DNA from 2 places in the Thauera chlorobenzoica genome. Region 1 is predicted to be linked to the other one. Evidence: predicted binding sites of a transcription regulator. Region 1 holds the regulator's gene; the other holds the start of a gene.
The links. The regulator HrcA, encoded in region 1, represses chaperone genes, less so after heat shock. The targets are predictions, from matches to a motif close to TNTTAGCACTCNNNGNCNNNGAGTGCTAANA.
Positions count from the first base shown of each region.

Region 2: the regulator HrcA is predicted to act here: its motif matches at 1,400-1,430, upstream of groES (co-chaperone GroES).

Region 1 covers NZ_CP018839.1:3,194,856-3,198,266, reverse strand. Annotated here, with positions in the region: gene hemH (ferrochelatase) at 1-783, opposite strand, end outside; gene hrcA (heat-inducible transcriptional repressor HrcA) at 831-1,859, opposite strand; gene Tchl_RS14885 (NAD kinase) at 1,989-2,873, shown strand; gene recN (DNA repair protein RecN) at 2,969-3,411, shown strand, end outside.
Region 2 covers NZ_CP018839.1:1,062,021-1,065,431, forward strand. Annotated here, with positions in the region: gene Tchl_RS05060 (Lon protease family protein) at 1-1,278, opposite strand, end outside; gene groES (co-chaperone GroES) at 1,530-1,820, shown strand; gene groL (chaperonin GroEL) at 1,902-3,411, shown strand, end outside.

The sequences.
Region 1 (3,411 bases):
TTCGAGCCACCGGGCCTTGCCGAAGCGGGACTGGAAGCAGACCAGGACGCGGTCGGGTTCGAATCCGAGCGCTTCGGAGACGAGGCGGGCGGTGGTCCGGCATTCGCAATGGTAAGGGTCACCCAGTTCGAGGGTGCGTCGCGGCACGCCGTGAAAGCTCAGCACCAGGCGGTCGGGGTGGCCGTGGGCGGCCCAGTGCCGGCGCACGTTGCCGGCGAGCGCGGCGATGTAGCCGGGATGGTCGTGGAAGTCGCGCACCAGGCGCAGCTCGGGCGGGTTGCGCCAGTGCTGCAGGCAGTGCGCGACCTCGTCGAACACGGTGGCGGTGGTGCTGGCCGAAAATTGCGGGTACAGCGGCAGCACCAGGATGCGGGTGCAGCCGCGGGCGCGCATCGCGTTCAGGGTGGCCGGGATCGAGGGCGCGCCGTAACGCATCGCGTAGCGGATATCGAGCCCGTCGTGGCCTGCACCGGCGAGGTGTTCGGCAAGCAGCCCGGTCTGGCGCAGCGTGTGCACCAGCAGCGGCGAGCCTTCATCGGTCCAGATGCTGGCGTATTTTTTTGCGGAGGCCGCCGGGCGGGTGTTGAGGATGATGCCGTTGAGGATCGGCCACCACAGCAGGCGCGGGATTTCCACGACGCGCGGGTCGGACAGGAACTGCTTCAGGTAAGGGCGCACGGCGGCCGGGGTAGGCGCTGCGGGGGTGCCCAGGTTGACCAGCAGCACGCCGGTGCGCGGCGCGGTGCCGTGGGTGAAGGAAGGCTCCAGCCAGTAGCGGGACATGGGGATCCTGGTTCGCGAGGCCGGCACCGCGCCGGCCGCGGCGATGTTCAATGATTGGAGGACAGCGCGTTCGACAGCAGCCGCGCGGTGATATCGACGATCGGAATCACCCGGTCGTAGGCCATGCGCGTGGGGCCGATGACGCCGACCGAGCCCACGACCTGGCCGTCGACTTCGTAGGGTGCGGTAACCACGCTGCAGCCGTCGAGCGGGGCGAGCCCCGATTCGCCGCCGATGAAGATCTGCACGCCTTCGGCCTTGTTCGAGAGTTCGAGCAGCTGCATCAGGCTGGTGCGCTGCTCGAAAAGCTCGAACAGCTCGCGCAGGCGGGTCATGTTGGAGGACAGGTCCTCGATCCCCAGGAGGTTGGTTTCGCCCGAAATGACATAGCTGGTGGCGCTTTCTTCCGCGGCCTGGGTGCCGGCATCCACGGTCGCCGACATCAGCTCGGTCATGTCGCTGCGCAACTGGCGCAGCTCGTCGGTGAGGCCGTGGCGGATCTCGTCGAAGGAGCGGCCGGCGAAGTGCTCGTTGAGGTAGGCGGCGGCGTTGCCGAGTTCTCCCGCGGTGTAGGCGCGGCGGGTGAGCAGGATGCGGTTCTGTACGTCCCCCGCGGTGGTCACGATGATCAGCAGGATGCGGTTTTCGGCCAGGCTGATGAACTCGAACTGGCGGATGCGGGCGACGTCCTTGCGCGGCGCGACGACCACGCCGGCGAAGCGGGTGAGGTCGGACAGCAGATGGGAGGCGGAGCTGAGCACGCGCTGAGGCTGGTCGGGCAGGAGCTGGCCTTCGAGTGCGCGGACGCGGGCGTTTCCCAGCGGCTGTACGGTGAGCAGCGCATCGACGAAGAAGCGGTAGCCGCGCGCGGTGGGAATGCGACCGGCCGAAGTGTGCGGGCTGGCGATGAAACCCATGTCTTCCAGATCGCTCATCACGTTGCGCACCGTCGCCGGCGACAGTTCGAGCCCGGAATAGCGCGATAGCGCACGCGAGCCGACGGGCTGTCCATCCGCGATATAGCGTTCGATCAGGGTTTTCAGCAGGATTTGGGCGCGGGGGTCGAGCGAATTCATGGTGGAGATCGAATAGTGTCTCGATTCTAACAGCCTGTCGCGAAGCGTTGAAAAACTGTGAGACCCGCCTGCCGCTGGTGCATCGTCGGTGCGCCAGTCTGCTACCCGGATGTGGTTTAATCCGGCCCCATGAGCACGAATTTCCGCACGCTTGCCCTCATCGGCAAATATCAGAGCCCCGACGTCGCGGAGTCGGTGCTGACGATCGCCCGCTTCCTGCGCGAGCGCGGCCTGCTGGTGTGGATCGAGCAGGGTACGGCGAGTTCCATCGGTGGCGCCGGTGATTTCGCGGCGGCGAGCTATGAGTGCATCGCCGCGGAGGCCGATCTCGCGGTGGTGGTCGGCGGCGATGGCACGATGCTGAACACCGCCCGCCGCCTGGTCGAGCACGCCGTGCCGCTGGTAGGCATCAACCTCGGGCGATTGGGCTTCCTGACCGATATCGCACGCAGCGATGCGCTCGCGCGCCTGGATGAGATCGTCGCCGGCCGTTACACCGAAGAAGTCCGGTTCATGCTCGACGCCGAAGTGCTGCGCGGCGGCGTGCGCGTATTTCACACCCTCGCGCTCAACGATGTCGTCGTGAACAAGGGCGAGCTCGGGCGCATGATCGAATTCGAGCTCTCCGTAAATGGTGAATTCGTGTACACCCAGCGTTCGGACGGCATGATCGTGAGCTCTCCGACCGGTTCGACCGCCTACGCGCTGTCATCGAACGGACCGATCCTGCACCCGAGCGTGGGCGGCATCGCGCTCGTGCCCCTGTGCCCGCACGCACTCACCGCCCGCCCGATCACCCTGCCCGATTCGTGCCGCATCGATATCGTGCTGCTCCCGCCGCAGGATGCCAGGGTGCATTTCGACGGCCAGGCCCGCTTCGATTTGCGCGCCGGAGACTGCGTGCGGGTGAGCCGTTCGCCGCATTCGCTGCGTCTGCTGCACCCCGAGGGCTACAGCTACTTCGCGATGCTGCGCGAAAAGCTGCACTGGAGCGCCGAGCCCAGACATAACTGATGAGTGCCCTCCTGCTGCGGAGCACCGGGCACCTTTTTCCCGCCTGTTCACGCCGCCCGTAATTCAATGACCTCCCGCTCCGTCCCGCCCTCGCCATGTTGCGCAGCCTGACCATCCGTGACTTCGTCATCGTCGACCGACTCGAGCTCGAATTCGGCACCGGCTTCGGTGCGCTGACCGGCGAGACCGGCGCCGGAAAGTCGATTCTGCTCGATGCGCTGGGGCTGGCGCTCGGTGGCCGCGGCGACGCGACCATGGTGCGCACCGGGCGTGAGCGCGCCGAGGTGGCCGCGGAGTTCGACCTGCCCGATGCCGACGCTTTTGCGCGCTGGCTGCAGGAGCAGGCGCTGAACGCCGACGAGGGGGGGCTGATCCTGCGCCGCACGATCGATGCCGGCGGGCGCAGCCGGGCGTGGATCAATGGCAGCACGGTGACGCTGGCGCAGTTGCGTGCGGCCGGCGAGTGGCTCGCCGACATCCACGGCCAGCACGCCCACCATGCGCTGCTGCGTGCCGAAGCGCAGCGCTCCCTGCTCGA
Region 2 (3,411 bases), 1.6 Mb from region 1:
GCGCTCGCCGACCAGCACGATCTTCAGTTCGAGTGGCACCGGTTCGGGTTCGAGCTGCACCGTGCCGGTGACCCCGACCAGTTCGGCGAGTGATTCGATGCGCACCTTGTCGGCCATCAGTGCGCGCTTGAGCCCCTCCCAGGCGTAGGGCTGGGACAGCAGCTTGAGTGCGTCCAGCACCAGGAAGCCGCCGTTGGCGCGGTGCAGGGCGCCGGCGCGGATCAGGGTGAAGTTGCTGACCAGGGTGCCCATGTGCACGACGTGGTCGATGCGTCCGACCAGGTTCTGCAGCGTCGGATGGTCCTCATAGACCAGCGGGCGGGCGCCGGTGGCGGGGTTTTCGACCAGCAGGTTGACCTGGTAGCGCTGCACCGAGATCGTGCCCGAATAGGTCACGCCCTCGCTGTCTTCGTCGGCATGCGGAGCGGCGCGCAGGGATTCGCCGCTGGCGATGACGTCGCGGTGTACCGCGTCGAGGTGTTCGAGTACCGCCGGAAGGTCGGCATGCCGCGCCTTGAGCTCGTCGATCATGTGGCCGACGGTGGTGCCGAGCGCGTCCTGGCCGGCCTCGCGCACCTGCTTCTGCAGCTCCCGGCGCCAGCGCGGGAATTCGCTCATCAGCTGCTGCATCCGATCGCGCAGCACCTTGATGTGCTCGCCCAGCTCCTGCTGGCGGGCTTCGGGCAGCTGGTCAAATTCCTCCTTGCTGAGGGTGTCGTCCTCGCCTTTCATCGGCATGAAGGCGAAGCCGTGCGGAGTGCGCAGCAGCGCCACGCCGAGCCGCCGGGCCTCGTCACCGAGGGCGCGCAGTGCCTCCTCCTCGCGCTGCTTGGCCTCTTCCTGCAGTGCGCCGATGCGGGCGCGGTAGTCGTCGCTTTCGAACACCGCGCCGATCGCCGGGATCAGCTCTTCGACGAAACGCTGCATGTGATCGCGGAAACCCGCTCCGCGCCCGCAGGGCAGGCGCAGGATGGATGGTCGCGAGGGGTGGCTGAAGTTCCACACGTAGCACCAGTCGGCCGCGGCTGGACCGTGCCCGCGCTCGGCGGCGAGGAGGTGGCTGATCAGCGCGTGGCGCCCGCTGCCGGCCTCGCCGAGGACGAAGAGGTTGTAACCGCCATCCCGGATGTCGAGGGCAAGGCGGACCGCCTCGACGGCGCGCGGATGCAGCTGGCTGGTATCGGTGTCGCTCAGCTCGGCGGTGCTGGCAACGCCGAAGGTGGAAGGGTCGCAGGCGGTGTGAAGGCGCTCGGACGGTAGCGCGGGCACTGGGCTCATCGGCGTAACCTCCGCAGTTCGTTGCCCGCAGCATAACGCCTGGGGCTAGTGCGGGCCAGTCCGGTGGCCGATGTGGGTGAATCGTAGGCAGCCCCTTGAAATCCCCCGGGGGCGTCCCTATTATTAGCACTCGTTGGCAGTGAGTGCTAACAGTGCTGGCTGTATGCGCTGCACGCCGGCTGCGAAAGTTTCATGCGGGAGAAAATCCCGCACTTAATCACATGATTGAATCCGAACAAGGAGAGAACTCGATGAAAATTCGTCCCCTGCACGATCGCGTGATCGTCAAGCGTCTGGAAGCCGAACGCAAGACCGCCAGCGGTATCGTGATCCCCGATTCCGCCGGCGAAAAACCCGACCAGGGCGAAGTGCTGGCGGTCGGCAACGGCAAGATCCTCGACGACGGCAAGGTCCGTCCGATGGCCGTCAAGGTGGGCGACAAGGTGCTGTTCGGCAAGTACGCCGGCCAGACCGTGAAGGTCGAGGGTGAAGAGCTCCTCGTCATGCGCGAAGAGGACATCATGGGTGTGGTCGAGGCCTGAACCTCCCGCATTCGGTTCGCCCCGGTAGCGCATCGGCGCCCAGGCGCAGATGCACAGGAAATATTTTAGGAGTTCTGAAGAATGGCAGCTAAAGAAGTCAAGTTTGGTGATTCCGCCCGCGAACGCATGGTCGCCGGTGTCAACATCCTCGCCAACGCGGTCAAGGTGACCCTCGGCCCGAAGGGCCGCAACGTCGTGCTCGAGCGCTCCTTCGGCGGCCCGACCGTGACCAAGGACGGTGTCTCCGTCGCCAAGGAAATCGAACTCAAGGACAAGTTCGAGAACATGGGCGCGCAGATGGTCAAGGAAGTCGCCTCCAAGACCTCTGACATCGCCGGTGACGGTACCACCACCGCGACCGTGCTGGCCCAGTCGATCGTGCGTGAAGGCATGAAGTTCGTCGCCGCCGGGATGAACCCGATGGATCTGAAGCGCGGCATCGACAAGGCCGTGATCGCCACCATCGAAGAGCTGAAGAATCTGTCCAAGCCCTGCTCGACGAACAAGGAAATCGCCCAGGTCGGCTCGATCTCGGCCAACTCCGACGCCGACATCGGCGACATCATCGCCAACGCGATGGACAAGGTCGGCAAGGAAGGCGTGATCACCGTCGAAGACGGCAAGTCGCTGAACAATGAGCTCGACGTCGTCGAAGGCATGCAGTTCGACCGCGGCTACCTGTCGCCCTACTTCATCAACAACCCGGACAAGCAGGTCGCGATCCTCGAGAACCCGTTCGTCCTGTTGTTCGACAAGAAGATCTCGAACATCCGCGATCTGCTGCCGGTGCTCGAGCAAGTCGCCAAGTCCGGCCGTCCGCTGCTGATCATCGCCGAGGACGTCGACGGCGAAGCGCTCGCCACCCTGGTGGTGAACAACATCCGCGGCATCCTCAAGACCTGCGCGGTCAAGGCCCCGGGCTTTGGCGACCGCCGCAAGGCCATGCTCGAAGACATCGCCATCCTCACCGGCGGCCAGGTCATCGCCGAAGAAGTCGGCCTGACCCTGGAAAAGGCCACCCTGGAAGACCTGGGCCAGGCCAAGCGCATCGAGATCGGCAAGGAAAACACCATCATCATCGACGGCGCCGGCGAAGCCGAGCGTATCGAGGCGCGGGTCAAGCAGATCCGGGTGCAGATCGAGGAAGTGACTTCCGACTACGACCGCGAGAAGCTGCAGGAGCGCGTGGCCAAGCTCGCCGGCGGCGTGGCGGTGATCAAGGTCGGTGCTGCGACCGAAGTCGAAATGAAGGAGAAGAAGGCCCGCGTCGAGGACGCCCTGCACGCCACCCGTGCCGCGGTGGAAGAAGGCATTGTCCCCGGCGGCGGCGTCGCCCTGCTGCGTGCCCGCGCCAACCTCGCCGGCCTCAAGGGCGACAACCACGACCAGGACGCCGGGATCAAGATCGTGCTGCGCGCGATGGAGCAGCCGCTGCGCGAGATCGTTGCCAACGCCGGTGACGAAGCTTCAGTGGTGGTCAACAAGGTTGTCGAAGGCTCGGGCAACTACGGCTACAACGCCGCCACCGGCGAGTACGGCGACATGGTCGAGATGGGCGTGCTGGACCCGACCAAGGTCACCCGCACCGCGC